4 regions of the Bacillus sp. 3255 genome follow, and region 4 is predicted to be linked to each of the others. Evidence: riboswitches for the same ligand, from Rfam matches in the RefSeq annotation. Region 4 holds a riboswitch; each other region holds the start of a gene.
The links. Region 4 has a riboswitch for cyclic di-AMP ahead of J2X61_RS13490 (KamA family radical SAM protein). Riboswitches for the same ligand answer to the same signal wherever they lie in the genome.

Region 1 (7,864 bases), on a different contig from region 4:
AGGCCAGAATGGCCACCTTGCGCTTGGATCAGGGGGAAGTTGTTCATGTGCTGCATCCGAATCAGATCGCAGCGTTCCAAGGGAGGTCCGAGCAGCGCGAGGATTCCTTGATGAAGCTGCCTGGCATGTACCGGAAGAAACGGTTGATTCAATCGCGGCTGCAGGGTCCCGCTCAGCTTCTGCTGGGGCTGCCTGACGGCTACAGCATGTCTGTCGTGCCGATCGGGGCGGAAGACGATTTGTTATACGAATTCCGGCATGTGTTGTTCTATACCGAAGGCGTCAGCTTCTCCTCTCACCTGCAAAATGTGAAACATACGCTCATCACGCAGGATCTGGTGAAAATGCAGTTCAAAGGTCCGGGATCATTGGGACTGTTGACGGCGGGGCCGCTGTACCAGATGGCTTTAGATCCGGAGCAGCCTTTATATGTGGACACCACCTGTCTTGTCGCATATCCGCGAAATGCGCAGCTTCGTCTGTGCGTATACGGCAACACGCTGGCGAGTCAACATATGAACTACCACTGGGAAATGACCGGGAACGGACGGGTTTTGCTGCAGCCATGCAAGCCGGACCGCAAGTTGGACGAGCATATGAGGAGCGATAGTTTGCTGCGGCGTATTGCCAAAGAGGTGATACCTTTTGGCGGTATTTTTATTAAATAAGCGTTGGGAATAAAAAACATTTGCATTTGTCTTCGATTCCTGATATATTATTCCTTGTCGCCTCTGAGATAAAGTTGCTCGGGCGAGAAGCAAGACATACCGTGCGGAAGTGGCTCAGCGGTAGAGCATCGCCTTGCCAAGGCGAGGGTCGCGGGTTCGATCCCCGTCTTCCGCTCCATTATTTGCGCCCTTAGCTCAGCTGGATAGAGTATTTGACTACGAATCAAAAGGTCGGGAGTTCGAATCTCTCAGGGCGCGCCATTTCTATCAAGCTTCACACATTATCGGGACGTAGCTCAGCTTGGTAGAGCACCTGCTTTGGGAGCAGGGGGTCGCATGTTCAAATCGTGTCGTCCCGATAAATATTCGCGGGTGTAGTTCAATGGTAGAACTTCAGCCTTCCAAGCTGGTAGCGTGGGTTCGATTCCCATCACCCGCTTCACAAGAGAAAGATCACCTTCGGGTGGTCTTTTTTCGTTTCCAGCGGAGAACGAAGTGAATGCCGCCGGGGTTCAACCACCCATGATGAGGTTTCTTGGCAAATGGTGGCCATAAGCGTTATACTAAATATGTTAACGTGTGCAAAGGCAGACATATTTTCATACCGCAAATTTATTTCAAAGAAATGAGGTCGGCAACGTGAAAGCGAAAAAGCTAGGAAATGCCGGATTTGACATCTCAACCATCACCTTCGGATGCTGGGAATTGGGCGGCGGCCCATGGGAGTTCACGAACGATCAGAACAACATAGCACTCATCCGCCAAGCGTTCGAGCAGGGAGTTACGACGTTCGATACCGCTGAAGGCTACGGGAACGGACACTCGGAAGAAATCGTCGGAGCCGCATTGGCCGATATACGCAAGGATTGTATCATCACGACTAAGGTGAGCAGAAGCAACTTGAGTCCTCAAGATGTGCGCAAATCCGCTGAGAACAGTCTCTCGCGCTTGAAAACAGACTACATAGATATTTATTACATTCACTGGCCATCTTTTGAAATCCCGGTACAGGACACGCTCTCAGAATTCGTTAAGCTGAAAGAAGAAGGCTTGATTCGCGCGATCGGAGTGTCCAATTTCTCCTTGGAGCAGCTGAAGGAAGCGGTAAGCTATGCGCAGATCGATGTGATCCAGCCGGAATACAGCTTGCTGCACAGAGCCATCGAACCGGAAATTGTACCGTTCTGCGAGGAACACAGCATCGGCATTATGAGCTACAGCTCGATCGCGAAGGGGATTCTAACCGGTGCCTTCCATCTTCAAGGCAAAACGCTCAAGGCGGATGATTTCCGTAGTACAAGACGGTTATTCTTGCCCGAGCACATGGAGGCGGAGAAGGAGCTTCTGTCCCTGATGAAAGAGCTGGCCGATGCGAAGCAGGCAACCGTATCGCAAATCGCTATCGCATGGCTGCTTCATCAAGAGGCGCTGACTTCCGCCATTATCGGCACGCAGGATGAGCATCATCTCCGTAACAATGTTGCCGCGGCAGCGCTCGAGCTATCCGCATCCGAGCTGGAGCAGCTGAGCGCAGTCAGCAACCGCGCATTATCGGTGATCGGCTATAACTAATGGCAAGGGGTTAAGCGATTCTGCTTAACTCCTTTTTGCTGTTCTGGGTGTGCTTTTCATTGGTAAAACTTACCTCACCATAAAAGTTGTACCTCTCTAGGAAACTATGCTAGTCTAACATAGACAAAAAATGCCGAATCCTGGAGCAGCAAAAGCTCCGGTACGGGGGACTTCTTTACTTGGGGTGAATGAGCGCTGCCCATGGCGCACTAGGGAAAACCTCTTCCCGAACCCGTCAACTAACCTCGGAGGCTTCAAGGAGGCAAAGCTTTGAAATCTTTTTCATCACGTCTTATTTGTTCATGCGCTCTGCTCTGCGCCGCTGTTCCTCTGTTTGCAGCTCCAGCCGCCGAGGCTTCGCAAGCCGCTCCGTCCGACCGTACTGTCAAGGTACAGGTCAATGACGAGCTGCTGAAGTTCCCGGAAGTGCAGCCTTACATCGATGCCCAAGGCATCATGCAAGTGCCGCTCCGGGTGTTGTCCGAGAAGCTGGGCTATCAGGTAAGCTGGGAGAAGCTGGCCAATGAGATCGAAGTCACGCTGGTCAATAAGCAGCAGTCGATCATGCTGGTTACCGATCAGCAGCAGGCGATCGTGAACAGTAAGAAGATCAGCATGGAAAGCGCTCCAACCGTTTACGAAGGCAACACCTACGTTCCGCTGCGTTTCATCACCGAAACGTTCGGTTCGCCGATTGAGTGGAATGAACCTAACCAGATTGCGATTGTAGAAACGGACGGACAATCGCACAAGCCGGCCTGGATAGCGCCGCCGCCGGCTCCGAAAGCGGCTCCGAAAGCCGCGCCTGCCGCCGTACCCGTAAATGAGCAAATCATCCAAACGGCTAACGCTTATATGGGTGTGCCTTATGTATGGGGAGGAACGACGCCGAACGGATTCGATTGCTCCGGTTTCGTAAGGTTTGTATATCAAGCCAAAGGCATTGAGCTTCCGCGTACATCCGCGGAGATGCACAGTGAAGCAGGCACCCAGGTGACCGATTTGAAGGTCGGAGATTTGGTGTTTTTCGCTTCCAAAACCGTGAATCACGTAGGCATTTACTTGGGCAATGGCCGCTTCATCTCAGCGACTAGCTCCAGAGGCGTGGCCGTGGACAGCTTATCCAGCTCGTACTGGAAAGCAAGGTACGTCGGAGCGAAAAGAGTTCTATAAGGTAAGAACGACACGAACACCTGTTTCCCATGCGTCTTTCGCAAGAAAGCCATCGGGAGCAGGTGTTTCTTTTTATGCAAAAAAATGCGATTTTTATCGAAATTTTATGATTTTTAGCCTATAATGAAGAAATGTTTGGAAGTCAGAGAGAGCGGGTGAACACGCACGCATGCAACTAAGTGTCTGGAAAAGCTGGTTTCACAAAATAAGACATTCGAATAAGACCGACAGCATGTATACCGTGGATAAGGGGCCTGCCATTCCAGAGGAGATCCGGGGGGTCATTCAACAGTTTTTCCGCACGTATAACCATTTCAAGGGAGCCAGAAGCCTGCAAACGGATACGTTTATTAGAGAAGTATTTTATGCGACGAGACAGGATCCCCGGGATCAAAGAACGATCGAAGAGATGGAAGCCTATATTCAACACAAAAATGTGCAGCGGCTGCGTCTGAAATCCTACGTGATCGATGAATATTTGCGCTTGGGCGAGAAGGTTTGCATGATTGGGGTTACGCGGGAATTCAGCAACAGCTTCAAGAATCGCGTGCTTTATTTTCTAACGAAAGAAGAAGGTTCCTGGAAATTTCACCATATCGCCAGATCCCATCACGGGACGGTGCTGGATAAGTTTCAGATCAAAGAACAAACAGGCTTTGTAATAGGCAATGAGAAGGCCGCTCTCCTCTTTATGACACACACCAGTTCCGCCGATGCCTCGACCTACATGACGGGCGATTATGTCCATGTAGAAGGATATCTGGAAGTGGAGCACGAGATAGGCAGCCCTCTGTACTATCGGGTCGTTCGGATGAATCGCGTTCATTAGAAGCCGTCAAAACCGTCTAAGCCGGGTAAGCACTGATTCGTAAGCTTTGCTCATAGAGTAACGCTTATTTGGCGTTTCGTTTCAATTCGCGTAAGGCGTAGAAGGTTCCTCGCCAGTAGATGCCGCCTTGCCGCCAAGTCAGCCATACGGAGCGAACGATGGTGTACAGCAGCAGCGACGCACTGACCGGAAGCAGATAAGCTTCCTCCCCGTTACTGCTCATCAGACGGCTCATTAACTTACGGTACATCCATATCTGCAAAATGACGGTGGCCGCATAAACCGCTCCGCGCCAGTCCCACAAGAAGAGCAGGCCCAACCACGGCCAGATGAAGAAGACGAGCTGTCCGAGGCAGGCCAGCAGGGCGATGAAGTAGCTGTAGCGAAAGCCGGAGAACAGGTTTTTCTCCAAGCCGATAACCGCCTCTCTCAAGGAGCGATACCATTCCACCTGAAGATGGTGTCTGGCGGACAGCACTCTTTGCCGGAAACCGGCTTTCTTCAGCGAAATGCCTAATTGCAGGTCGTCATCGGGTCTAAGCGCGATAGCTTGATGGGTGCCAACCGCTTCATAGGCGCTGCGGCTTACCATATTGAAGGCGCCGATGCCGATACCCGGTTCCCGCGGGTTATCGAGATTAGCCCGCCAAGGCCGGACGAATAAGGAGAAAGAGAACAGAAAGAAATGGACGAAGCCCTTCAGCAGCCGGCCCCTGGCTATCATATGCGGGGTCAGTGTGAGATGGTGGACATCGTGTTCTTTCATATAAGCGACAGCGTCGGTAATCGTGCCGGGCGCAAACAAAATATCCGCATCGGTAAACAGCAAATACTGGCCTCTGGCCTGCAGGTAGCCTTGGTACAGGGCATGGTTCTTGCCTAACCAGCCTTCGGGCAGATGCGTGATATGGATAATTTGGAGCTTAGTGCGAATCTCGTTCTTGCCCTCCGACCACTTGCGCAGCTCTTCCAGCCGTACGCCGGTAGCATCCTGGGAGCGGTCGTTCACCGCAATGATCTCAAGACGCGGATAATGCTGCGAAAGGAGGTGCTGAACGGTTTCCTTGATCGTGCGTTCCTCCTCCTTGGCGGCAATAATGACGGAAACAAGCGGAGGCTTGTCCGGGATACTGACCGCCCGCGGCAGCGTGCGCAGGAGTTCAAGACCCCTATGCACGTCCAAAGTAACATAGAGCCAATAGAATAAGGTTAAAATGCCCATAATTCCGATAACACCGACAGTGGACACGATAGACCTCCTTGTGAAAGAATAGAAGTTGACCGCATTATATCATTCATCCTTGATGTAGAGGAAATTTTACGAAATGCTTGTAGAGGAGGTAATGATGAAGTGGAACAAAGGCAGCAAATCCAAGAGCAGTTTTGGAAAAAGATGAATGGCGACCAGCTCGCCTTATTCCTTAAAGCCGTAGGGACGGCGTCGAAGCTTGAAACAAGCAGGCTCTCCTTCGTCTGCATAGGAACGGACCGGTCGACGGGCGATGCCCTGGGACCGCTGGTAGGCAGCAAGCTGACGGAGCTTGGGTACCCGCATGTTATAGGGACGCTCGAGCTGCCCTGCGATGCCAGCAACATCATCACGCGGCTGCGGGAAATTCCGCCGGACAGCGTAGTCATTGCGATCGATGCTTGCTTAGGTCAAAAGCTTTCCGTCGGCATGTACCAGGTCTCGAACCAACCGCTGGCTCCCGGGAAGTCGGTCGGCAAAGAGCTGCCGCACGTCGGCGACTTCACGATTGCCGCTATTGTCAATGCGGACGGACCGAGACAATATAGTGTATTGCAAACGACATCGCTTTACAGGGTGATGAACATGGCGGATGAGGTCGTCAGGGCGATCCGTTATGCTTTTCCCCTCAAATAGACAGCAGGGGTGATGATAATGGGACCAGGTGGTCTAGGGCGACTCTCCGATCGGGATCGGCCCAAAGCGAAGCTGAAGGACGTATCCGTCCGCAGAATTCTGACGCTGTTCCGGGGCTATTGGAGCCAACTGCTCGGTATTATCGGGTTGGCTCTGCTTGGGGCTGTGGTCGGATTAGTCCCGCCGCTTGTCATGAAGGAAATCATTGATGTCGCGATTCCGCAAGGGAGCATGCGGCTGCTGGCCTGGATGGCGCTGCTCATGCTGCTGCTTCCCGTCATTAGCGGTGTGCTCGGCGTCTGGCAGAACCATTTGAATACGAAAGTAACCCAAGGCGTAATCCGGGATTTAGGGCTGTCGCTGTTCCAAAATTTGCAGAGACAATCGATGGCGTTCTTCACGGACGCCAGGTCGGGCGAAATCGTGCAGCGAATTACGGGCGACGTACAGGCGGTGCAGGGTGTCGTTACCTCCCTGGTCGTGTCGACGATTACCCAACTGGTTATTGTCGTAACGACGATTGGCATTTTGTTCGCGCTGGATTGGAAGCTGGCGGTGATTTCCGTGTTAATTTTGCCGCTATTCATGGCACCGGTGAAGAAAGTATCCAAGCTGCGCAAAGCGCTGCGTATCGAAACGCAGAAGGTACGCTCGGACATTACCTCTCAGCTTAATGAGAATTTCGGCATCTCCGGTGCCCTTTTGACGCGGATATTCGGCAGAGAGAAGCAGCAGGAGGCCGATTTCAAGGCCATGAACCAGAAGGTCATGGACTTGGAGCTGCGGCTGAATTTGGTCGGGCGCTGGTTCGGCATGGCGACGAGCACGCTCGGACCGCTCGGTACGGCCATTATTTATATGTATGGCGGTTATTCGGTCATCTCCGGGACGATGTCGCTGGGGGCGATCGTGGCATTCGCCGCTTATCTCGGCCGTCTGTACATGCCGGTAGGCACGCTGCTGAACCTGCAGGTGGAGCTGGGGACGGCGCTTGGCGTGTTTCAGCGCATCTTTGAATACCAGGACATGGTGCCCGATGTCAAGGATGCACCCGATGCGCGGCCGATGGGCCAGGTCGCGGGGAAAGTGGCGTATAAGCATGTTTCGTTCGCCTATAAGCCAGGGCAATACGCGCTGCGCGACGTCAGCTTCGAGGCGCAGCCCGGCGAAATGATCGCGCTTGTCGGACCCAGCGGCGCCGGCAAATCGACGCTGATCGGCATGATCGCGCGGCTGTACGACCCGACGGAGGGCGTCGTCGAGGTCGACGATGTGAACGTCCGCGGCGTAGGGCTTGCCTCGCTGCGCGCGCAAATCGCGTACGTGACGCAGGAATCGTTCCTGTTCCACGCGACGATTGAGGACAACCTGCGCTTCGCGCGGGAGGACGCTACGCGTGAAGAGCTGGAGGCCGCTTGCCGGCAGGCTTACATCCACGACTTCATCGTGTCGCTTCCCGAAGGGTACGGCACGATGGTCGGCGAGCGCGGGCACCGGCTCTCCGGCGGCGAGCGCCAGCGGATCGCGATCGCTCGCGCGATCCTGAAGCGCCCGCGCATCCTCATCCTCGATGAGGCGACCTCGCACTTGGACTCGGAATCCGAGTCCTATGTGCAGGCGGCGCTCGAGGAGCTGATGCAGGGGCGCACGACGCTCGTGATCGCGCACCGGCTCTCCACGGTGCTCGCCGCCGATCACATTCTGGTGATCGAGGCGGGCAGCGTCGTGGAGCGGGGC
Region 2 (7,864 bases), on a different contig from region 4:
CTTATGTCAGCATGCGCACCGCATAGACATCCTTGCAGAAGCCGCGCAAGCCGTTATAAATCCGAGGCACCTTCGCCTCCTTGGAAACAAGTCCGAATACGGTCGGCCCGCTTCCTGACATCAAGACGCCGTCCGCTCCCAAACGCTGCATACATTCCTTGAGGTGTCTCACCTCCGGATACAAGTCCAGCGTCACTTCCTCCAGCACGTTGCCGAGGTTCGCGCAGAGCTGATCGAACTGCTTCTCCCGAATCGCCTTCAAGACGTTCTGCGTCGAAGGATGCCGCTTAATCTGGCGGGCGTTCAGCTTCCCGTAGATCTCGGATGTGGACACATTAATCGGCGGCTTGGCCAACACAACCCAGCACTGCGGCGGCGAGACGACCGGCTCCAGCTTCTCTCCCCGTCCCGTGGCAAGCGCCGTCCCTCCCGTTACACAGAAAGGCACGTCGGAGCCGAGCTCCGCGCCAAGCACCTGCAGCTCTTCCATCGGAATATTCAAATCCCACAGCCGGTTCAAGCCTCTCAGCGTCGCCGCCGCGTCGCTGCTGCCTCCTGCCAGTCCCGCAGCTACGGGGATCTTCTTGTCCAAGTGTATGTAGACGCCTTTCTTGACGTCATAACGGTCCTTGATCAGGCGCGCCGCCTGAAAGGCCAAATTCTTCTCATCTAACGGAATATAGCCCGCCTGACTGGATATAATGATCGTGTCCCGCGACATCTCCTGCATTTCGATCCGGTCAGCCAAGTCAACCATCGTCATAACCATCTCTACTTCATGATAGCCATCGGGTCTTTTATGTAAAACATCTAAGGATAAATTGATTTTAGCCGGTGCTTTTTCAAATATTTTCAACCGAATCACCTTCTTTTGCTCGTTTGCCGTTTCAATATTATAACAAAAGCGCAAAAAAAAAGCTAAAGCATTCGCTTTAGCTGTAGGAAGGGCGCTGATCGGCTGGAGATCCTTGCTGAGGGGCCGTGCCTGCCCCGTGAAAGCCTGTTGGCGCCTGATTCGTCATTGCATTCGGTGAATAACCGCCGTAACCGCCCTGGTTATAGCTCGTCTGAGCATACGGTTGCTGAGCAGGTGCAGGAGCTTGAGCATATGGCTGCGGAGCAGGCGCTTGAGCATACGGCTGCCGATAAGAAGCTTGTGCCGGCGGCGCTGAGGCTGTCTGCTGCTTCACCAGCGTTTCCTGGGCAATCTGTATAGCCCGCTTGACCATATTCCCGGCATCCTTGGTTCGAATGCCCTCCCAGCCTTCACGCTGCACCACCTCGTAGAACCCGAGATCTTTGGCGAGCTCGTTTTTGAAACTCTCGGACATAACACTTCTTCTGCGACTCATACTGCGAACCTCCTTTGGCTTGGTTAGCATAAAGTAACGTTAGTATGCACAAGGGGTCTTCGGTCCATTCAATGCAAAAAACAGACCCTCAGGTCTGCTCATTATAGAAACGGTTGTTTAATGTTGGATATAGGTAATTCGCACCTGGCCGTCGTCATTGCACACCGTCACTTCAACAGATTCGGTAAGAATGTCGGCGTAGCTGTAGGATACTCGTTTAAAGGCGTGTGATTCTTGGTCCAGCTTCACAATAAACACAGAAGGGTAGGTTTCTTCTAAAACACCGGAACGCTCGACTGTCTTTCGACGGCCACCATTCGCTCTCAACATGATCTTCTGCCCGACGTGGGGCTCCAAACTGCGTTTGATTTCCAACAGCGCATTTTTTGCCATTGTCAACTACCACCTCTTTCCTAAGTAATTATAACCCATTCTGACAGGCATGTCAAATGAGGTCAAATATTATATCAGCACCTCAATCCAGTTGTCAACGGCATTTTCGCCTAATTCTCGAATTGCCCATTGTACAGGTTGTCTCCAAAGTTCGCAAATTATTCACACTTTTCCAATAAAAAAAGACACTCCCCCGCCAACTCCGCCAAGGAGCCGGCCATTAGGAAAGTGTCATTATATGAGTAAGCACCGTTCACGTATGCTCTTCGGTATGTTGAATGCCAGGAACCCCCATCCGGTAGCTCCCTCTCGTCTCTACGCCTCCCAGTCCGTCCAGACCCGTTACCGTTAAGTCCATAATGTCCAGCATGGATATGGTGTCCTTCACTGACGTATAAGACAGCTTCGCGGCAATACAGAGCGGATCCAGGGCGTGTATGAGGATACGGGCCGGCGAGCTAGCGAAATTCGCCCCCGCGCGCAGCAGCGCCTCGAAATGCGACTGACAGGCACCGGCCACGATAATCATCGAATCCCGATTGCGTTCATACTGCCGGGCCACATGGACCGCGTTGACGAAGTTCTGCGAGTTCTTATAGCTGGCCAAACCGCTCGGACCGGCCGCTTTGCGATGCTTCAGAATGCCGTCATGCCCGGTAATGACCACAATGTCCGGCTTGATTTGCGGAAGCAGCCGGTGAAGTGCGTCAGCCATTTGGGATTCGGGAATATAATAGCCTTCTGCCGGTACCCGCAGCTCTCCGTAAAGCTGCATGCTTTTGCGCAGATAGGTCGGGTCTCCGTCCAAGTGCAGCACCTTGCCGGGCACTTCGAAATACCCCATGCCAGGCTTCTGGTTATGCGTCACGGAATGATGATTCTTCTCCTGCAGCTGCATCTGGGATACTGCGAGTCTCCGCAGCGATTCTCGGAACTCCGGCGAACTCGACCGGGGATGATCCAGATCCGCCGAATCGGCTGGGTTCCTCAACGTTAAATCCACTAAGGGCGCATCTGCAAGCAATCTATAATCGACACCGCGCAGGATAGCCTTCAGTTGTTCAATGCGTTCAATCTTAAACATGACGTCGCCGCCATAGGATTTACGGGTTACAAAATCTCCTTGCCTCATCGCACCAATCCCCTCCTAGGGTTATCCTATGGCGGGACTGGGCATTTGGTGCGGGTTTATTTGCAGCCGTGCGCGCGCAGCGCCGTCGACAGACGCGCGAACTCTGCCATGCTGAGCGTTTCGCCGCGGCGCGAAGGCTCGATCTCACAGCCGTGCAGCAGCGCTTCCAGCTCGGCCTTGTTGTCTTTGGTAAAGAACCGCGCAGCCAGGTTATTGTACAGCGTTTTGCGCCGCTGCACGAAGGAGGCCTGGACCACGGCGAAGAAGAAGTCCACGTCCGCCACCTCGACCGGCGGCGCTTGGCGCACGCGCAGCCGGATGACGGCGGAATCGACGTTCGGCTGCGGCACGAAGACGGTGCGCGGCACGATCGTGACGAGCTCCGGCTCGCAGTAGAACTGAACGGCAATGCTGAGGCTGCCGTAATCTTTGGTGCCGGGGCGGGCGGCCATGCGATCCGCCACTTCTTTCTGAATCATCACGACAATATTCTCCAGAGGGAGCTTCTCTTCGAGAAGCTTCATGATAATCGGCGTCGTGATGTAGTAGGGCAGATTGGCGACGACACTGACGCCATCCACGCCCGCGAAGTGCTGCCGGAACAGCTCCGGCAGGTCGGTCTTCAAGATGTCGCTATGGACGACGGTGGCATGCGGGTACGGTTCCAGCGTCTCGCCTAGAATAGGCAGCAGACGCTGGTCGATCTCCACGGCCAAGACGCGCCCTGCGAGCTTGGCCAGCTGCTGGGTGAGCGCCCCGATGCCGGGGCCGATCTCCAACGCGCCTTTATTCGGCCCGAGCTCGGCGGCCGAGATGATCTTGCTCAGGATGTTCTGGTCGATCAGGAAGTTCTGACCCAGACTCTTCTTGAGCACGAGATTATGCTTCTTGATAATTTGCTTCGTCTTGCTGGGTGTTGCCACGTCCTCTGCTGTTACATTCACGGGATTGCCGGGTATATTCATCCTATAGACCTCATTTATCTATATATTCGTCGTTTCCAGATGCTCCAGAGCCGCCTCGAATTCCTCACGCGAAATCTGGAACATCGCACATCGTTTATAAAATTGCTTGCCATTGCAGTAGCCGATGCCAAGCGCGTTCCCTACAACGAGCCGGCGTGACGCAGCCTCGGGATGGACGATCAGCCCTGCCTTCACGAGATCCTCCATGGTTAGCTGCGAGACAGCCCCTTCGTACTCCGTCCGAAGGTTCTGCAGCGCCTGCCGGATCGTCTCCGGCGATGCATTCTCCACGCCGATGTCGCCCTTGTACTCCGCCTGCTCCTGCGTGATGAAGGCATGCTTGCAGCCCGGCACCTTGGCGGCGACAATCTTGCGGATCCGCTCGCCGGCGTGATCGGGATCCGTGAAAATAATAACGCCTCTGCGCTGCTGCGCTAGCGCAATGCGTTTCAAGACGGCTTGCCCGATGGCGGAGCCGCCGGTTTCTATCGTATCCGCCTCGACAGCTCGGCGGATCGCGGCCGTGTCATCCTTGCCTTCGACGACAATGACTTCTTTGATCATAAATCGATTCCCTTTCCGTACCCCAGATACGGCCATTGCAAGCCTAATATATATAATATCTTATCTACGCAGAAAAAGAAGAGGGGACCCCTCTTCTTTCGCCCAGACTGCCAGCCTGGCCACGTATATATGACATTCTTCCCGCTATAACAGACGTTTACACTTAGTTTTCAGACGGTTTTTTTGGTCCTACGACATATACGGTGTACCCTTGTTTCGTTCCGAATTTATTGGCATAGTTATGGTCTTCGAAGTATACGTCAATCATTTGGCCTTTCACACCGCTGCCGATATCTTCGGCACGACGGAAGCCCACACCCTCAATGTAAACCCACCATCCGAGCGGGATCACCTTGGGATCAACTGCAATCGTTCTGCCTTCAGTAACCGTAGTTCCTGTGTATGTCTTACCGTACCCAGGAGTTCCTTCCGCTTTGCCTGTCGAATCAACCCCTGCCGAATAGGCGGTCAGCTTCACATTTTTCAGAATTTGCTTATAGCCGAATGTAACACCATTTTTAGAAACTTCATCCACACTTGGAGATGAGGCCGATAGAACAACAACGGGATTTTTCGTGCCGACGGACACGACTTTATTGACGCTTTCTTGCTTCACTTCTTGGCTTACAACGGCTTCCGCAACGAGTACACCGTCTTCATACGTTTTCTCTTTCTTTTTCAGCAGAACGCCCTCTTTGCCTTCTTGAACAACTTGCTCTTTGCCTTTAAGCATCGATGCATCGTTCTTCTTCTCGGTATCGAATGCAATCGCTTCGGTCACTTCCTCCGTCTCTTTCTTTACGCGGACGATCTTGATCTCATCGCCGGCGTTCAGAGCGGCTGTCGGTTCAGGAGTTAATTTATCTTGCTCCCCAAGTGCAATATGTAAACGTTGCAATGCACTTTCGACCGTTCTTGCAGTTGTGTAAACAGTGGTGGTCTTTCCATCAGCAGTCAATTGAATTGGGGAAGCGTGTTCGATGACGAATTTATCTCCGCCCTTGATCGTAGTCGAAGGCTCTGCAGATATTTCATCGTGTTCACCAATCGTTATGGCTTGTTCATCCAGTAGGCGTTGCAGGACCCATTGCTTCGTGTGCACAACGGTTTCTTGTCCATTCACAACCACGGATACGCTCTTGGTAGCCGTACCGTACAACAACACCAAAAACATGAAAGTCATTGCGATTGAGATAAGAGCCAAACTCAAAATCAAACGCAAGTTTTCATGCTTCCATCGCAATGCGAAGGACATGCTGGATGATCGTTTTACATGGGTCTCGCTTAAAGAGATACTGCCCACTTCTTCGGTCCTCCTTCAAAGCCTCGCCGCCAGGTTACAGCATGATTAGATTTGACGCGACTAAGGTTTAAATTTAACTTAACGTGTTCATCACCGCCAGCCCGCTGAATATAGAGCTGCGAATCGGCGATTCACCCCGATTGCCGGTTCATCCTCCTCTGAGTTCCGGTACGCGAATCGTCGTCCGGATCGGATAGGTCCTTACAGGAAATAAAAAGCCAGCAAGAAGAGGACTCTTCTCGCTGGCTTAGTTTGCATAGTTAAATACACAAAATAGCACGCACGACAATCGTTACCTCTCTTACGCTTACGAGGTTAGCTGACGGATTCGGACGTGAGAGTCGCCCTACTCGGATGTCAACTTACGTTTAACACCCAAGATTCACCCCTGTTACACACTCTGTTCGCTTGATCAGCTTATGCGCTAATCCGGCTTACAGTGGTTCCCCCGTTCCCATAATTGGAACTCAGCGAATGGAAAAATGGCAAATTGGTTATTAAGTTATTATGAAAAGTATATTACGCTGTTAATCTCTGGCTGTAAAGGGATTGACACCTATTAAAAAGGGCTAAATCGATTAAAATTCGCTTGTTTGTGAAATAAAACCACTTTTTATCTACCTTTTTCTCACTATAACGTACGAATACTAGGTTTTTTCGTGTTTTCACTACGAAACTAGGCTTAGAAACTAAATTTGTTTATAATGTTCGTGAAAGAAATACGTTCCGAAATACCAATAATTTGCTATTCAGGGAGGCTATGAGATGGGGCCCATTCTAGAAGTAAACGCTTTATATGGGGGATATTTGCCAAATAAACCTGTACTTCATGACCTCACATTTTCGATTCGACAAGGCGAAATGATGGGATTGATCGGATTGAATGGAGCAGGTAAAAGCACAACAATCAAAAATATCCTCGGCCTGCTTCAACCGCAAAAGGGATCGATCAAAATCAACGGCCTGACGCTGGCGGAGAACCCGCTGCCTTATCGCGCAACTTACGCATACGTGCCGGAAAGTCCGGAGCTGTATGAAGAATTGACGATCCGCGAGCACCTCGAGCTCACCGCTAGGGCTTACGGATTAAACGAAGCGGATTACTTGTCGCGCTCGCAGAAGCTTCTGGAGCAATTTCAGATGCAGGACAAGCTGAACGCCTTCGCCAGCCACTTGTCCAAAGGAATGAAACAGAAGGTCATGATCATGAATGCCTTCCTTATCGAGCCTTCCTTGTACATTATCGACGAACCGTTCCTCGGCCTCGATCCTTTGGCGATCCGCTCTTTATTGGAGCTTATGGTGCAGATGAAACGCCGAGGCGCAAGTTTCCTGATTTCGTCACACATTTTGTCTACAATTGAGAAATATTGCGATAACTATGTCGTTCTGCACAAAGGGCATATGGTCGCACAGGGAGATTTAGTCGAATTGCGTCAGCAAACCGGGCTCCAGCAAGCGTCACTGGACGACATCTTCTATAAACTGGTCAAAGGGGAGTCCTTATGAATGCCATGGACCTAGACACCCGCACCCTGTGGCAGCGCAGATTCGAACATTATATGAAGGAATCCATGGGCTATCTGCAGTATGCGGCACGCAGCAATTTTTTCGGCCTGCTGTTATTTCTTGTCATCGTTTCTTCCTATTATTATGCAAAAATATTACAGCGTCTTCCGACAGATTATCCCTATCTTTGGGTCGTCCTCCTGCTGCTTGTCCCCCTGCTGGCATCAAGCCCGATTCGCACGTTGGTCAGGGGCGCCGACCGGATGTTCCTGCTTCCCGCCGAGCATCGAATGGGCCCTTACTTCCGCAGCAGCTTCATGTACAGTCTGGCTCTGCAGGCTTTCTGGACATTCATTGCCTGGGTCGTCCTATGGCCGCTGTACCACCATTGTCTCGGGTCTTCCGAACAGCACTTTCTCGTCATGCTGGTTCTTCTACTATTAATAAAGGTAGCCAATTTATTGGCAAGCTGGCAGGAGAGCCGGTTCACGAGCGAGCGGGCTAGACGGCTTTCGGCAGGCTTTCGCTGGATCGCTACGGCAGGCCTCGTATCCCTGCAATTCCTGGGCAGCGTATTCTGGGCAAGCGCAGCCGCTCTTCTGCTGACGCTCGCTTGGCTGACCGCCGCGCATTACGTCACCAAATT
Region 3 (7,864 bases), on a different contig from region 4:
TCTGGCCGCATCTTTGCGCGCCTGCTCCTCCGCTTTCATCTTGTCGGCTTGAGCTTTCAGACCCGCTACGACATCAGGGCTCAGCAAATCTTTGAGTGTCGCTGGTTTATCTTGCACGCCGGTCTCGGATGCGCCGGACGACCATTTCTTTTTCGCCATAAAAGGTTCACCTCTGTTCCTAATTCTGCATCAGCAATCCCTTTTATTGTACACCTCTACTCATGCAAATGATAGGGCACCGTCGCGACGACGATATCTTTGTCAGCTTGCAGCTTGGAGCGGATCCGTGCGGCGGACTGGTTGTGAAGCAGGCGATGCCACCACTTCTTGGGCATGAATTGCGGCAGGATGACCATGATCGATTGCTTTTCCGATACGTGCGTGTCAATCCGTTCAATGAACTCAGCCAGCGGCTTCAAAATGGTGCGGTAGCGCGACTTGAACACAACGAGCCGGACGCCGGGGTCCCATTTGTCCCATTTCTCCTGCATCGCTTCCTCTTCCTCATCCGAGAACGCCACGTAGAAGGCAATCACGTTCGGTGACAACGATTTGGCATAATTCAGAGACTGCGCAACCACGCGGTGAATGCCCGCGACAGGCACGATGATCAATGATTCCTTCGTACATACGCGCTCCTGTGTGATGTCGATACGCAGCTCTTTGGCCACGACATCGTAATGGTTGCTGATCTTGGTAATGCCCCATAGCAGCAGCGGCGTCACAAGAATGACAATCCACGCGCCTTCGCTGAATTTGGTTATGCAGAACACGATCAAGACGGCGAACGAGACGAGCCCACCCAAGCCGTTGATGGCGAATTTACCCAGCCAGCCGGCCGGACGCTCTCTGAACCATTTGCGGACCAGACCGCTCTGGGCCAGCGTGAACGACAAGAATACGCCAATCGCATAAAGAGGAATAAGTGCATCGGTTTTTCCTTTGAATATAATAAGCAAAATGCTTGCCAAAACGCCTAATGTAACAATCCCATAATGAAACGACAGCCGGTCTCCCCGGTAAGAGAACATGCGCGGGAAGTTTTTGTCCTGCGCCATGATGGACGCCAGTATCGGAAAGCCGTTGAAGCTCGTGTTTGCTGCCAGCACCAGAATCAGCATCGTGCCGATCTGCGTTGCATAATACATCGCCCCTCTGCCGAATGCCTGCTCCGTCACCATCGATAAAACCGATGTGTGGCCGTGCGGGTCGGGTGCGATCCCATAACCCAAGCTCAGCAAGGTGACACCGCCGAATATGACAGCCAGCAGCGTACCGAGCGAAGCCATCGTTTTCTTGGCGTTTTTCACGGAAGGCGTCCGGAAATGCGGCACCGCATCGGAAATCGCCTCAATCCCCGTGACCGCGGAGCAGCCGGAGGAGAACGCTTTGAGAATAACGAACAACGTTAATGAACTCGTCATGGAGCTGGGGACGATTTGGATCGGATGCGTATTCAACGAACCCGTCATCATATCGAAAATCCCTTTGCCGATAAGCAGCAAAATACACAAAATAAAAAAGTACGTCGGTATCGCGAATACCGTCCCCGACTCGGACGTCCCGCGCAAGTTCAGCCACACCATCAGCCAGACGAGAGCCAGCGCGATCGGGACGATATAGGGCACCGTAGACGGAAAGGCCGACGTAATCGCCTGCACGCCTGCCGAGATCGAAACGGCAACCGTCAACGTATAATCGATCAGCAAGGAAACGCCTGTGAGCCTGCCCCACATCATGCCCAGATTCTCCTTCGCCACCATGTAAGCCCCGCCACCCATCGGGTAGGCTTCAATCACTTGGCGATAGCTGAGTACAAGCAGCATAATTAAGGCGATAATCGAGATCGCGATCGGCAGGGAGAAGGCAAATGCTGCGACCCCGACCGTCGCCAGCTCGAGCAAAATTTGCTCCGTACCGTAGGCCACGGACGACAGGGCATCGGACGAGAGGATCGGCAGCGCCTTCCACACCTGCATTTTTTCGGATTCCAGCTCATCGGACTTCAGCGGTTTACCGAACATAATCTTCTTCAATGAATCACTTGTCATGCTGCGAAATTCCCCCAAATAACCTGATTTCAACTTCAATGTCTGTTTTTGGACGCAAAAAAACACAAGGATAGACCTTGTGTTTGGGATCACATGTTCTCCTTTCTCACGATCGCTTACGAGGTTAGCTGCCGGGTTCGGGCTGCGAGAAAACTGCCCTAAAAGTTACGCCATGCCAGATGACGCGCACCTTATTCACCCCGTTGAAACCTGTGGTTCCCCCGCTTCTCCGGTTAGAGAATTAAGCGAAATATTCAACTGTATATTGTACGTTGTTGATACTACTCTCTTATCGAGACATAGTAAAGGATGGAATAAACCTAAAAAGGTCGACTCCATCCTCTCATTCATTTGATAATTCGCTTACAATTAATCTTATCTTTCATTTTCTTTGATTTTCAGGCGTATCGTCGGCGTACGTATATTTTTAGGTTTAAGGACCTAATTAATTTCTAACATGATGCTTACGCGTCGCTTGTTTTTGCTTGAATATCATTTTCTTCCACACAAGCGGGAGTCCGCCAATCAGGAACAGATAGCGGGCATCGATCAACTTTTTGAGGAACGCGGCGAATTTGCCCTTCACTTTCTTCACCTTCAGAATCCCGACCGCATCGCCGCGGCCCAATGAAGCGACAGTTCCTTTGTAATCATAAGCAAAATGACGCAAGGGCTTTCCACGCAAGCTGTTGATTATATTTTTGGCCGTGTTGCAGCCTTGTTGGACCGCGATTTGGGCGTTCGCCGGGTAGGGCGTCCCTTCCGGACTCATCACAATCGAGCAGTCTCCCGTAATGAACACCTCCGGATACTGAATGGAGCGCAAATAGTCGTCTACCTTCACCCGGCCGCGCTGCACGTGAAAACCAGCCGCCTGGAGCAAGGAGTTTCCACGGACCCCACCCGACCAGATTACTGTTCCGGCACGGATGAATTCGCCGTCTCCGAGCAGGACGCCGTCCGGTTCGCATGCTTTGATCGCCGTTGACAATCTATACTGAACCCCTTTGCGCCGCATGACTTCCATGCCGTATTCCACCAGATCGTTCGGAAGTCCCGGCGGCAGCGCGGTAGGCGAAGCTTCCACATTCATGATTCTCACAAGCGAAGGATCGACATCGAACGTCTGGCAAAGCACGGGAATGCGGTCGGCCAACTCTCCGACGAATTCCGTCCCCGTGAAACCGGCCCCCCCCACAACGAAGGTCAAATATTCCTTATGCTTGGAGTCCAGTTTGTACTTCGCAAACATGTATTGAATATGCTGGCGAATGAATCGCACGCTGTTAATGCTGTTAATCGACATGGCGTGCTCGCGCAGCCCCGGAATCCCGAAGGTTTCCGTCTCACTTCCCAAACCTATCACCAGATAGTCGTAAGACAGGACATGGTCGGGGAGAACAATTTCCTTCTCCTCCAGCTTAATCTCTTGAACCGTCCCTTTCACGAACTGAATTTTCCGTTCATCGATCAAATCCTTGATCGCCACACGCGCATTCTCGTGATGATCGGTCCCGGCAGCCGGCATATGCAGATGGGTCGTCATGTAATGATAATCGTGCTTGTTCACCAGGGTAACGTCAGCTTCGTCCGCCTTGATCTGCTTCTGCAGTCGGATCGCCGTCACTAGTCCGCCGTAGCCTGCCCCCAGGATCACGACCTTCGGTTTCTTGTTCATACCATTCACTCCTCCGATTAACTCTTCTTTGCTCTATGAATAGATAGGCTGATGAAACGATGGACCAAACCTGCCGACCTGTGTTGGATGCGCGTTGGGTTAGGAATTCTCGTTCATTGGAGAAAATTGAATTGGATGGTATGGGACGAGTTAGGGTGAGTGCGGCAAGTTATTTGTGAAAAAAATCACATTCATGTTCGTGTTACGCGGCTGGTTTGGCTCTACTTAAAGTATATGGCTTTGCGTACGAAAAATCACCATAACTTTACCCAGCAGCATAAAAAGAAACATCCGCGGAGAAACGGACATGTGCGGCAGCTCTCTTCAACCTTAGCCGGCTAACGGACAGAGCAGCTGCTAGCTGGCAAATGGAGACCAAGAGCTCTGTAGTCCGTTAGATTTGGCGAGAATGGCGGCTGTTGGACAGGCAATCAACGGCTGGGCTCGGGTCCCCCGCCGGCTCTTGCTTTATCCTGCAGCCGGCGCAGGCGATAGCTGTTCATGCCCGCCACGCCCAGCTCCTCCAGCAGGCCGAAATTCGCCCAAGCTCCTACGACGGCGCCTATGCCGGGGACAAGCTGAAGCATTTTGCGGAAATCGATCGTATCGCGGTACTCTTGCTGGAGCTGCAGCCAATCCACTTGATTCGTATAATCTTCAGCAGGGGGCAAAGAGCCGGCAACCGTATGCCAGTTCCGGATCGTCTCCAGCAGATCGGGCTTCTTCGGCGGACTGGAGAAGGCTAGCTGAAACACATACAGAATAAACAACCGCTCTCTGTAGTCCTTGGTTGAATAGCCATAAGCATGCGCCAGCTCAAACAAAAATTTGAGCTTAATGCCTATCAGAATCGGGAAATCGGCCAAGCCCAGCAAAATACCTCCAGCCCCCGTTCCCGCCCCCTCCGCGGCGGCGATTTTTTTGTACAGCGACAGCAGCTCCTCTGCCCGGGCATCGCACTCGGCCAAGGTTGCTCCCGTTAGCGGATCATTCTGAGGGATATAATTCATGCCGAACAAGGTCGTCTGGAACATGCCTTTGACCGTTGCAGTTATTGTTTTGTGCACTTTCTCGGGAATCAGCTTGTTAATATTCGTCGAAACGGATTTGGATGCTTTTTCGAGCAAATTGGGCGCTTTCTGCTGCCTCATTTCCCAGCGCTTCACTTGCCGCAGCATTTGCTGCTCATAGATGGTGTAAGCCGTATCCATCCCTACTCACCGCCGATCGTCGATATGTCTTAGTCAAAGTATAGTATACGCGAACGGTCGGCCTCAAGATGACAGGCGTCCTGCACTTTTGCTAAGTAAGTGTAAGTGCAGTGTGAGCAGCGAACAGCCAGTCCGCCGCCACGCCAGACCGAGAAAAAAGCAGCCCACTCCGTGAGCCGCTCCTCATAGCCATGACCGCGTCATCTGCAGCAGCGCAAACCCCAAAGCGCTCGCCGCGACCAGCAGCGTATCCCTGTTTTGCCAGCGCAGGGTGCTTTTTCGCTGCAGCTGCCGCTTGCCGTCGATTCGTTTCATTTCCATCGCTACGGTCATCTGCTCCGCTTTGTGGAACATGGCCAGCAGCAGCGGAACGACCAAGGCAGGAACATCCCGCATCCGTACGGTTCCCGGGCGGATCGCTGCCTTGCCCCTGGCCCGGACGACCGCCGAGAAGCGCTGCCATTCCCGCATAATCAGCGGAATGAAGCGGAATATGAGCGAGACAGCCAAGGCGAACGACTCCACAGGCAGCTTCAGCCTGCGGAGAAAAGCCAAGGCCCAGTTCAGCCCCTGTACGAGCTGTCCATACGGGGTGGACACGGCCAACCAATAGCCGGCCATTAGGACAAGGAACAGCCGGGTGAGTGTGAACGCCGCGCCCCAGCCGCTCGCAAGCGAGAAGCCCAGCGGATAACCGCCGGACGCGGCTCTCCACTCCAGGCCGGCGAGCACGATCGAAATGAACATGAAGATCAAGAACGGCACGGCCACCTTCCAGCTGCCGCGGACCGCGGGGCGCGGCAGTCCGGCAAACGAGAGGCCCAGGAGCAGCCCCGCTGCCCCAAGGCCGCTCCACCCCGTCTGCTGCATCGTCCCGATGACGAGCAGCAGATAGAGCAGCCACTTGGCGCGGGGATCCCGCGCCAGCCAGGCTGCCTGCGCCGGCGCAGGCTCCTCGCGCGGCGCGCGCTCCGGCGCTGCCGCCTGCGGCGCCGGGGCCGCCATGGCGCTGCCGCGTTCGCGCAGCGCACGCGCAATCGCCGGCACGGCCTGTGCCGGCGCCAGCAAGTCCGGCGCGATGGCGATGCCGTATCGCGCCAACGCCTGAGCGGCCTCCACACAGCTCGGGAGGCCGACACCCGCGCGCGCCAGCAGCTCCGGCACGCGGCACAGCGCTTCCGGCGAGCCGTCGAAGACAAGCTCGCCGCGGTCCAGGACAAGGACACGGTCAGCCAGCGGCAGGAACGTGTCCAGATCATGCGTGGCGATGACGAAGCCGCCACGCGGTCTCCCGCGAATCAGGCGCACCAATTCGCGGACGGCCGCCGCCTCGAGGCCGGCGGTTGGCTCGTCCATAAGGAGCCAATCCGGCTCTGTGGCGAAGGTCGTAGCAAGTGCCAACCGGCGCTGCTCGCCGCCGCTCAGGCTGAAGGGCGACCGCTCTAGGGCGAAGACGCCGCGGGGATCGAGATCGGCACTGGCGGATCGCATGCGCCGCTCGCGCTCGGCAGCCGACAGCCGATAGGGCCGCAAGGAGTAGGCAAACTCCTGACGGATACTGCTCGCAAACAATTGCTGCTCCGGGAATTGGAAAATGAGCCCTAGGCGCAGCAAATGCGCTTGGTCAACCTTCCTCTTGTGCCAGAGCGGCTGTCCATCCAGCAGGGCGGTCCCGGCAGCAGGTTCGAGAATGCCTCCCATAATCTGCAGCAAAGTGGATTTACCCGACCCGGTCCGCCCGATCAGAACGGTGACCGAACCGTCGGGAAGATCCAGGCTGATATCCTTCAACAGCGGATGATCGGCATTGTCGGGCGCACTAACCTGAACATGATGTAAGGTTAAGGGCATGCGTCCATCACCGCCTCAGCCAGTTCTTCCATACCCAAGGGCAGCCGCCGCAGCCTGCAGCCTTTCTGCAGCAGGCCGATCGCTGTCTTGACGACATAGGGCGAATCGAACCCCATTTCCATACATGGCGTTAGAACCGGCAAATCGCCCGCATTCTCCCCGTAAAAGAACGCCCGCGGCTCCCCGTCGAACGTAATCTTCCCGTCGCTGAATCCGACGATGCGCGTAGCATCGGCCGCTTCCTCCAGCCGGTGCGTGATCCAAACGATCGTCGTCTCTCGCTTATGCGCCTCGCGAACAGCTTGGCGCACTTCTTTCCTTGAGGCCGGGTCGAGCATCGCCGTCGGTTCATCCAGTACCAAAATTTCCGGCTGCACGGCCAGCGCCGCGGCCAGGTTCACGAGCTGCTTCTGTCCGCCCGACAGTGTGGCAAGCTGTCGCTCAAGCGAAAGCGATAAGCCGACGGCTGACAAGCTCTCCCGGTACCACGCATGGCGCTCCTCCTCGGACATCTCCTGCGCTGCCGGCAGGTAGTCCAGCTCCTCCATGATCGTATCGCCGACGAACTGCGCGTCAGGCAGCTGGAGTACGCCTCGGATATGCCTCGCTTCATTACGCAGCAGCTCTCCGCTTGAGAGCGGACTCAAGCCCAGCAGTACGCTGGCCAATGTGCTTTTGCCGCTGCCGTTAGGCCCGATAACCATCAACCATTCGCCTTTATAAATATTCAAATCGACATTCGACCATACCCGTCTGCCGCCTCCCGATTCCGTTCGATAGACGACGGCAGCCTGATGCAGCGAAGCCACGACTTCACGTTCTTCCTTCATTGCCATATGTAAAATGTTCCTTCCACTTTCCAAAAAGTTGTGCTATGATCTGAATAAAATTATATGTCAACCAATATTCCGGTATATTAGTTAACAATAATAACAATATCAGAAACAGGAGCGATGAACAATATGAAACTCACCTTGCGCGGCGTTGTTTTCAGTGCCCTATTTGCAGCTATTCTTGTTCTATTCAGCTTTGCGCAGATTTCTTTACCTTTCACACCTGTGCCCATTACCCTG
Region 4 (7,864 bases):
CTTTCCTCGAAAGGAATCGTCAAGTTTTCCGGAGTGCGTACATTCGGCTCCGTTGGGTATGCGGTCATGTCCGTATTGGCGGGTTGGATGTTCGCCCGGAATATTCACAGCATCTTTCTCGTAACTTCCGTCGTGATGTTCGTTTCGTTCGTCATATCGCTGCTATTGCCCAAGGTCGAAGGCCATCAGAACGGCAAGAAGAAGGTCAAGGTGACAGAACTGTTCAAACATCGGCCCCTTATGGTGCTATATACGTATGCTTTCATCCTGTCTTCGACGTTAGGGTTCTTCTTCTCATTTCATGCGATCTATAGTCAGGAGCAAGGCGTCAGTATGGAGATCATTGGTCTGGGAATTGCGATCGGTTCGATCAGTCAGTTTCCGTTCATGATTTGGTTCGATTGGATTTTCCGGCGCTTCGGTATGGTCAACATCCTGCTGTTTTCGGGCTTGATTCATGTGATCCGCTGGCTGCTATATGCAACGGCACTGACGCCGCAGACGGTTGTGATCATGTGGGCGCTCCACGGCGGGACGTATATTCTGTTTTACTTGTGCCTCTCGCATTATGTGAACGAGCATGTGATGAAAGAACTGAAGGCAACGGGCCTGATGTTCAATTCGATTATCTTGTTAGGTGCGGGCAAAATTGTCGGCGCCGTGCTGGGCGGATGGTATTCGTCCAGATTTGGCTTCGCCTCGGCGTTCATATTATGCACGGTGCTTAGTTTGGCGGCGACTGCAGCCTTCTGGTGGGTGAGCTTGCGAACCCCGCTGCTGCGGACGTTCGCCAAGGAACGGCACGCACCGTCCGAGAGCGTCTGAGCAGGGCAACACAAGATCATAAGCGGCAGTCCGGGACTAGGTTTTCGTCCTGTGCTGTCGTTTTCTTTTTTTTTGCCGTACGTACAGTGGTTTTCGAAAGTTGCGATTAAAAGAGGTTGACGTGACACCGAATGGTGTCATATAATCAATATGACACTGAATGGTGTCCAATTATAAATCGTCATTTGGCACGTTAAAATAGGAGGAGATCATGAATGAGTAAGATGATCGGTACGGAAACAATCGCGAGAGTAGAAGCAAGACCCGGAGGAAGAAGCATCGGTTATTGGATCGTCACTTCACTGCTGGCAGCATCTATGACGATAAGCGGTATCGGGCAGCTGATGCAGTTAGAGGGGAACCTGGAGCTAGTGGCCAAACTTGAATACCCCGTGTATGTCTTGACGATCCTTGGGATTTGGAAAGTGCTGGGCTCCATCGCTCTCGTCGTGCCGGGTTTCCCGCGGCTCAAAGAATGGGCTTATGCCGGAATCTTCTTCGTCATGACCGGTGCGGCTTTCTCTCATGTGTTTGCTGCCGACTACGGGTTTCCACTTATCCTTCCGCTTTGCTATGCGGCCCTGAATATGGTCTCGTGGGCTTTACGTCCGGAGAACCGCAAGCTTTAAAATGTGTCGGACCAACCGGACTTCCGTTGACGAATACAACATAGTTGTGTAAGATAAAACTACGCTTAATTTCCGGAATCTAACAATTTCGGGAAGCGGGGGAACCAATTTTTTGGGGCGAATCTTTATGTAGGGAACCATCTTTCCCGAGCCCGGCAGCTAACCTCGTCAGCAGTGGATGGGTCAATGATTTACTATGCAAATAATTGCATGTTGACCCGCATGACGGGTCTTTTTATTTGATTAGACCTGTCGTTGAAGGACTAGACCGTACGTTTACGGTTTGCGCCCTCATGCGGGTCTATTTTATTTGTCTACATACGCCCATCCATAGCCATCATGCCGCAAAGGAGGTAATGGGGAATCCGTAATCCCGACAGATCGTTAGTCAGAATCTGAATTTCGAGGAGGATCATCTATGGCACAGCCGAAATATATTACCGATATTGAGAAAATCACGGAAATTCCTGAACAGGAACGAAGGAAGCTAAAAGCAATAACGGAAAAGTTCGTATTTCGTGTGAATGATTATTACTTGAATTTGATTAATTGGTCGGACCCGAATGATCCGATTAAGAAGCTGATCATTCCGAATGAGGGAGAGCTTCAGGAGTACGGACGCTGGGATGCATCCGATGAAGATACCAACTATGTGGTTCCCGGCTGTCAGCATAAATATAGGACGACGGCATTATTGCTGGTTTCTGAGGTGTGTGGAGCTTACTGCCGATATTGCTTCCGCAAAAGACTGTTTCGGCATGATGTGAATGAAGCGATGGCGAATGTCGATCCGGGTATTGCCTATATTGAAGGCCGCCCCGAGATTAACAATGTATTGTTGACCGGTGGAGACAGCTTAATACTCGCGACATCCAAACTAAAGAACATCGTAGAGCGATTGCGTGAAATCGATCATGTGAAGATAGTGCGGCTAGGCTCCAAAATTCCTGTTTTTAACCCAATGCGAATATACGAAGATGATGCCTTGCTTGAACTTATTAAATCCTATTCTACTGTTGATAAACGAATCTATGTAATGGCTCATATCAATCATCCCAGAGAAATTACGAATGAAGCCAAGAAAGCCTTCGATGCCTTACATAATGCCGGTGCAATCGTAGTGAATCAGACGCCGATCCTTAAAGGAATTAATGATGATCCATCCGTGCTCGCGGAGTTACTTGATAAGTTATCGTGGGCTGGCGTTACGCCTTATTACTTCTTTGTTAATCGTCCGGTTGCCGGTAACCGGGAGTTCGTATTGCCTTTAGAGAAGGTTTATCGGTTGGTCGAAGCAGCCAAATCATTAACATCGGGTCTTGGCAAAAGAGTGAGGTTGTCTATGAGCCATACCTCGGGCAAGATTGAGATTCTTGCGATCGAAGGCGGCAAGGCCTACTTGAAATACCATCAATCGCGCGATGAGCAGTATGGGAAGTTCATGATACTCGAATGTCCCCCCGATGCCGCCTGGTTCGATGATTTGCCAGGCAGTGAGAACCTGTGGAAGAAGCCGAGGAAGCTGGCGGAAGACATTATTTCCGTTAATGATCTTCCGGATTTGCCTTGCCGATAAATGTTGAGAGGAGTCCTTCCCTGGAGGGACTCCTCTATTTTGTATGAGAGCTAGCCTCCACCTTCGACACTTCAATTCGGCTTGAGCGGAAATAGGATACGCTATTTCCAACAATCAGGTGGATTTGAGGAATCAGAAGGAAATACAAGCCTTTATTTCACCAATTCTCCTCTCTTCGGGTAGGAAATCTGCGAAATAGCGGATCGTATTTCCCTATCCGTCCCCGACAGGCGGTTTGGGGGCAAAATAACGCACTGTATTTCCGCTTTCGCTGCTTAACCGCGATTAATCGCATCTATCGTCAGACCTCACTTCAGCGGACGGATCCCAACCGCTTCGGCAAGCTTGCTTGCAGATACCCGGTCCGGTCGAATTTCTAGCGTACAAGTCCCTTACAGAGGGGAGGAGGGCGCAGTAATAATAAGGAAGGACCAACCTACGCATAATAGCGGAAAAGGGTTATTTAGGGGGCCTTCATGTTTCACTATTGGCTGGTTCTGCTGGGAATCGCAGTTGCAATCGCGTATGTGGCGGATAAAATAAAACAACCGTATCCAACTTTACTTGTCGTTGCAGGACTTCTGTTAGGCCTATTCCCCATCGAGGCTCTTCACGAAATCAAAACGTTCGTGGTTTCCGATCATGTCTTTCAGACGGCCGTGATTCTGATTTTCTTATCGGCTCTGATCGGAGATGCTGCGCTCAAACTGCCTTTTGGTGAAATCGTAGACCATAAGCGTTCGATACTGCTGCTTGCTTTGTTAGGAACCTTTCTGACCTTTGTTCTGATAACAGCGCTGTCATCTTGGTTATTAGGTCTTGATTTGCAAAAAGCGCTCGTCTTTGGTGCGTTGATGGCGGCGACAGACCCTGTTTCCGTTTTAACGATTTTCAAATCAATGGGCTTAAACCAGAAGTTATCGATCATTGTGGAGGGAGAGAGCTTGGCGAATGACGGTGTAGCGGTTGTTCTTTTTAAAATAGCCCTAGGGACAACCGTACTGACCATGTCAGGCGTACTGCACGGCTCATTGGAGTTTGTTAAGATTATTCTAGGGGGTGTAACAATCGGCGTTGCAACAGGTTATATCGCCTCGAAAATCACCTCCAGTATTGATAATTACCTTGTGGAGATCGGCCTCTCCATCATCCTCTTCTATGGCGCCTTCGAGTTGGCGGAAATGTTTCATTTCTCCGGGGTTATAGCGGTTGTATTTGCAGGGCTTTTGCTTGGCACCTATGGCAGGAACACGGGAATGTCGGACTTAACGCATGACAAGATGGATTCTTTCTGGGAAACAATTGCGTTTATCGCCAATGCATTGATTTTCCTGATGGTGGGGCTTGAGATTTCAAATATTCATTTCGCCGAGAAATGGGTTGAAATTAGCGGCAGTATTCTGATTGTCCTTGCAGCGAGGTTCATAGCTGTATATGTAAGTCTTATTTTTGACCAAGAAGTCCCGCGGATCTGGAAACCGGTCATTGCCTGGGGAGGGTTAAAAGGCTCATTGTCCATTGCGTTGATATTGGGCATTTCCCCCAACTTTGAAGGGCGCGATTTGCTGTTAGCTATGACGTTCAGCAATGTCGTGTTCTCGCTGCTGGTTCAAGGGACAACGATCGGCCGACTTGTTAAGAAACTCAACGTGACCTAATACGAATGTACATAGACCACTTTAAGATCGGATGATCTTAGAGTGGTTCTTCTATACGCATTATTTGTATTTCCAAGGTAAATATTACAAGTAAGTCCGGATGAAAGGAAGATTTGAGAAGATGGTGCTTTATATTTCGATAGGTATTATTCTGATATTCGTACTTTGGGGGGCTTTTGCTCCTGTACAGCTTGCTGCAACAGCAACTTCAATGTTTGACCTGTCCATAAAAAATTTCGGTTGGTTTTTTTTAATTTCAACGTTTGCTTTTTTAGTTTTCGCTTTTTATTTGGCCTTTAGCAAATATGGCCGGATCCGGCTGGGGAAGGACGATGACGAGCCAGAATATTCAACCGTCTCTTGGTTTGCTATGTTATTCAGTGCAGGAATGGGGATAGGTCTTGTATTTTGGGGAGTTGCGGAGCCGTTATCGCATTATTTATCTCCACCTGAAGGAGCAACCGGAGCTACTACGGAAGCAGCCCGATTGGCCATGCGTTATTCGTTCTTTCATTGGGGGGTTCATCCTTGGGCGATCTATACCCTCATCTCGCTAGCTATTGCCTATTTTCAGTTCAGGAAAGATAAACAGGGTCTCATCAGCTCTGCATTTTCACCTTTACTTGGGAAATTAGCAGAGGGAGGTGTCGGAGCTTTAATCGATACACTTGCGATTATTGCTACAGCATTCGGCGTAGCTACGTCACTTGGGCTTGGAGCCCTTCAAATAAACGGCGGGTTGAATCATATGTTGGGAATATCAATAAATCCCATGGTTCAAGTGATTATAATAGCCGTGGTAACTGTCTTATTTTTAATTTCTGCCACGACGGGGCTGGATAAAGGAATCCGACTGATAAGCAACATCAATCTGCTCATTGCCGTATTACTCATGGCATTCGTCTTTGTTGTCGGCCCCACTTCCTTTATCTTGGATCTGTTTACTTCGACACTAGGAGGGTATCTGCAAAATCTTGTGTATATGAGTTTGAGAATGACACCTTTTACACAAGGCTCCTGGGTAGGCGTTTGGACCTTATTCTATTGGGCATGGTGGATTGCTTGGGGGCCTTTCGTTGGAACCTTTATTGCCCGAGTATCCAAAGGCAGAACGATTAAGGAGTTCGTTCTAGGCGTTCTTTTGGTACCAAGCCTCTTTAGCTTCATCTGGTTTTCCGTTTTTGGGGGGACGGGGCTGCATATCGAGTTGTTTGATCATTATCCAATCGCTGCCGCGGCTGAGAAGGATGTCACATCCGCCTTGTTCTTAACGCTGGAGCAATTGCCCTTAGGTCATATCATAGCCTTTATGGCTACTTTATTGATTATCACTTTCTTTGTTACATCAGCGGACTCGGCTACTTTCGTTCTCGGTATGCTATCTACGAAAGGGAATCCCAATCCTTCGAACAAAGTTAAAATTGTCTGGGGACTCCTACAATCGTCTATCGCTATTGTGCTGTTGATTAGCGGTGGCTTAAGCGGACTGCAAACCGCATCGATTGTTGCAGCAGTTCCCTTCGCCATCATTATTATCGGGATGTGCATATCCTTAATGATCGCGCTCAGGCAAGATGAAAAAACATTAAGAAGCAGAGACCAAAGGCGTATGAAGAAATTAGATGAGCTTCTAAGCAAGCAAAATGAAATTTAACGCCTGTGGTTAAAAAAAACGCCCAGTCGAGTTAAATTCACGCATGCGCTGACTGAGCGCAAATGGAAAGTTCATAAGGAACTCCCGCTTATAGGAAGTAACGAATGTAAATATAAATACTGGCTAAACCAACAGACAAGATCATGAGCGGGAAGCCGTATTTCATAAATGTAACGAACTTAATCGGGTGGCCTTCCTTGCCCGACAAGCCTGCTACGATCAGGTTGGCGCTCGCCCCGATCAGGGTACCGTTGCCGCCCAGACATGCGCCAAGTGCGAGACTCCACCATAGTGGTTCAAGGTTATCTACGCCCATATTGCCCATCTCCTGGATCATTGGAATCATCGTAGCTACGAAGGGAATGTTGTCCAGAAAGGCCGATGCAATCGCGCTGAGCCATAGGATGAGCATGGAGGTCGCGACGGGGTCCCCTCCGGTCAGTTCAATGGCGTGAGCGGCTAATCGGGTGATGACGCCGGTTTCCACAAGGCCGGAGACCAGGACGAACAACCCGACGAAGAAGAAAATCGTGGTCCACTCTACTTTGGTAAACGCATTTTCCATGGCATGTTCACCGGTTAGCAGAAGCAGGATGAACGCGCCTGTCAAGGCAACAGTGGCGGACTCCAAATGTAACATTTGATGCAGGAAGAAGCCGACAATTGTAAGCGCTAAGACGGAAACACTTTTCAATAGCAAGGGCTTATTCGTGATGACTTCTTTTTCGTCTAATTCCAGAATACCCCTTCGCAGCTCCGGCGTAGTCTGAATTTGCTTGCGAAACAGGAGCACGAATAGGGGAAGCATACAGGCCATAATAACCACAACGATAGGTGTAAGGTTATAGATGAAGGCCATGAAGGTTAACTCTTTCACCGCGCTCCCGATCATGATGTTCGGCGGATCCCCGATTAATGTCGCGGTCCCCCCAATGTTGGATGCTAAGATTTGTGTGATTAAGTAAGGTACCGGATTTACACGCAGTTGCCGGGTAATGCTGAATGTAACGGGCACCATCAAAAGCACGGTCGTCACGTTGTCTAGAAAGGCGGATCCAACCGCAGTAATGAGCACGAGTGCCACCATAATGCGCACGGGATCGCCTTTCGCCTTTTTGGCCGAGAGAAGAGCGATATATTTGAAAAGTCCGGTTTCAGCGGTAATGCTTACGATGATCATCATCCCGATCAGAAGTCCTAAGGTATTAAAATCAATATGATGCAAAGCCTCTTCCTGATTGACAATGCCGAGGACGACCATAAGGACGCCGCCGAGCATAGCGATGATCGTACGATGGATTTTCTCGGCAATGATCATGCCGTAAGTGACTAGAAAGATACCAATAGCTAGAATTGCTTGCTGTTCCATAATTCCTCCTATATGTTGGTTTTGGGTTGGCTTACAACGGGCGATCTCCTTTCTCTGCACAAAAAAAGAGCCCAATCAAGGGCTCGGCATGGCCAAAAAAGACCAAAAGGAGCCCTTGGTGACAGGCTCCTCCAACTTACAGTATTTATGCAA

Region 1: linked by a shared signal. The riboswitch ahead of J2X61_RS31245 (C40 family peptidase) and the one ahead of J2X61_RS13490 (KamA family radical SAM protein) in region 4 are both predicted to bind cyclic di-AMP.
Region 2: linked by a shared signal. The riboswitch ahead of J2X61_RS34155 (resuscitation-promoting factor) and the one ahead of J2X61_RS13490 (KamA family radical SAM protein) in region 4 are both predicted to bind cyclic di-AMP.
Region 3: linked by a shared signal. The riboswitch ahead of J2X61_RS14115 (APC family permease) and the one ahead of J2X61_RS13490 (KamA family radical SAM protein) in region 4 are both predicted to bind cyclic di-AMP.

Annotation. Positions count from the first base shown of each region.
Region 1 covers NZ_JAVDUS010000026.1:3,136-10,999, forward strand. Annotated here, with positions in the region: gene J2X61_RS31215 (AIM24 family protein) at 1-668, shown strand, start outside; tRNA gene J2X61_RS31220 (tRNA-Gly) at 772-846, shown strand; tRNA gene J2X61_RS31225 (tRNA-Arg) at 853-929, shown strand; tRNA gene J2X61_RS31230 (tRNA-Pro) at 954-1,027, shown strand; tRNA gene J2X61_RS31235 (tRNA-Gly) at 1,037-1,107, shown strand; gene J2X61_RS31240 (aldo/keto reductase) at 1,308-2,240, shown strand; cyclic di-AMP (ydaO/yuaA leader) riboswitch at 2,362-2,509, shown strand; gene J2X61_RS31245 (C40 family peptidase) at 2,511-3,413, shown strand; gene J2X61_RS31250 (hypothetical protein) at 3,583-4,242, shown strand; gene J2X61_RS31255 (glycosyltransferase family 2 protein) at 4,307-5,491, opposite strand; gene yyaC (spore protease YyaC) at 5,636-6,127, shown strand; gene J2X61_RS31265 (ABC transporter ATP-binding protein) at 6,140-7,864, shown strand, end outside.
Region 2 covers NZ_JAVDUS010000032.1:11,712-19,575, reverse strand. Annotated here, with positions in the region: gene ispE (4-(cytidine 5'-diphospho)-2-C-methyl-D-erythritol kinase) at 2-856, opposite strand; partial or broken gene J2X61_RS34180 (small, acid-soluble spore protein, alpha/beta type) at 1,182-1,352, opposite strand; gene veg (biofilm formation stimulator Veg) at 1,470-1,745, opposite strand; gene yabG (sporulation peptidase YabG) at 1,999-2,877, opposite strand; gene rsmA (16S rRNA (adenine(1518)-N(6)/adenine(1519)-N(6))-dimethyltransferase RsmA) at 2,934-3,842, opposite strand; gene rnmV (ribonuclease M5) at 3,861-4,406, opposite strand; gene J2X61_RS34155 (resuscitation-promoting factor) at 4,570-5,661, opposite strand; cyclic di-AMP (ydaO/yuaA leader) riboswitch at 5,999-6,192, opposite strand; gene J2X61_RS34150 (ABC transporter ATP-binding protein) at 6,475-7,218, shown strand; gene J2X61_RS34145 (ABC transporter permease) at 7,215-7,864, shown strand, end outside.
Region 3 covers NZ_JAVDUS010000008.1:107,158-115,021, forward strand. Annotated here, with positions in the region: gene J2X61_RS14110 (YqkE family protein) at 1-159, opposite strand, end outside; gene J2X61_RS14115 (APC family permease) at 216-2,051, opposite strand; cyclic di-AMP (ydaO/yuaA leader) riboswitch at 2,150-2,309, opposite strand; gene J2X61_RS14120 (NAD(P)/FAD-dependent oxidoreductase) at 2,497-3,729, opposite strand; gene J2X61_RS14125 (EcsC family protein) at 4,161-4,940, opposite strand; gene J2X61_RS14130 (ATP-binding cassette domain-containing protein) at 5,124-6,791, opposite strand; gene J2X61_RS14135 (energy-coupling factor ABC transporter ATP-binding protein) at 6,782-7,627, opposite strand; gene J2X61_RS14140 (biotin transporter BioY) at 7,754-7,864, shown strand, end outside.
Region 4 covers NZ_JAVDUS010000007.1:317,785-325,648, forward strand. Annotated here, with positions in the region: gene J2X61_RS13480 (MFS transporter) at 1-825, shown strand, start outside; gene J2X61_RS13485 (DoxX family protein) at 1,041-1,454, shown strand; cyclic di-AMP (ydaO/yuaA leader) riboswitch at 1,507-1,644, shown strand; gene J2X61_RS13490 (KamA family radical SAM protein) at 1,873-3,030, shown strand; gene J2X61_RS13495 (cation:proton antiporter) at 3,507-4,688, shown strand; gene J2X61_RS13500 (glycine betaine uptake BCCT transporter) at 4,810-6,342, shown strand; gene J2X61_RS13505 (ArsB/NhaD family transporter) at 6,431-7,711, opposite strand.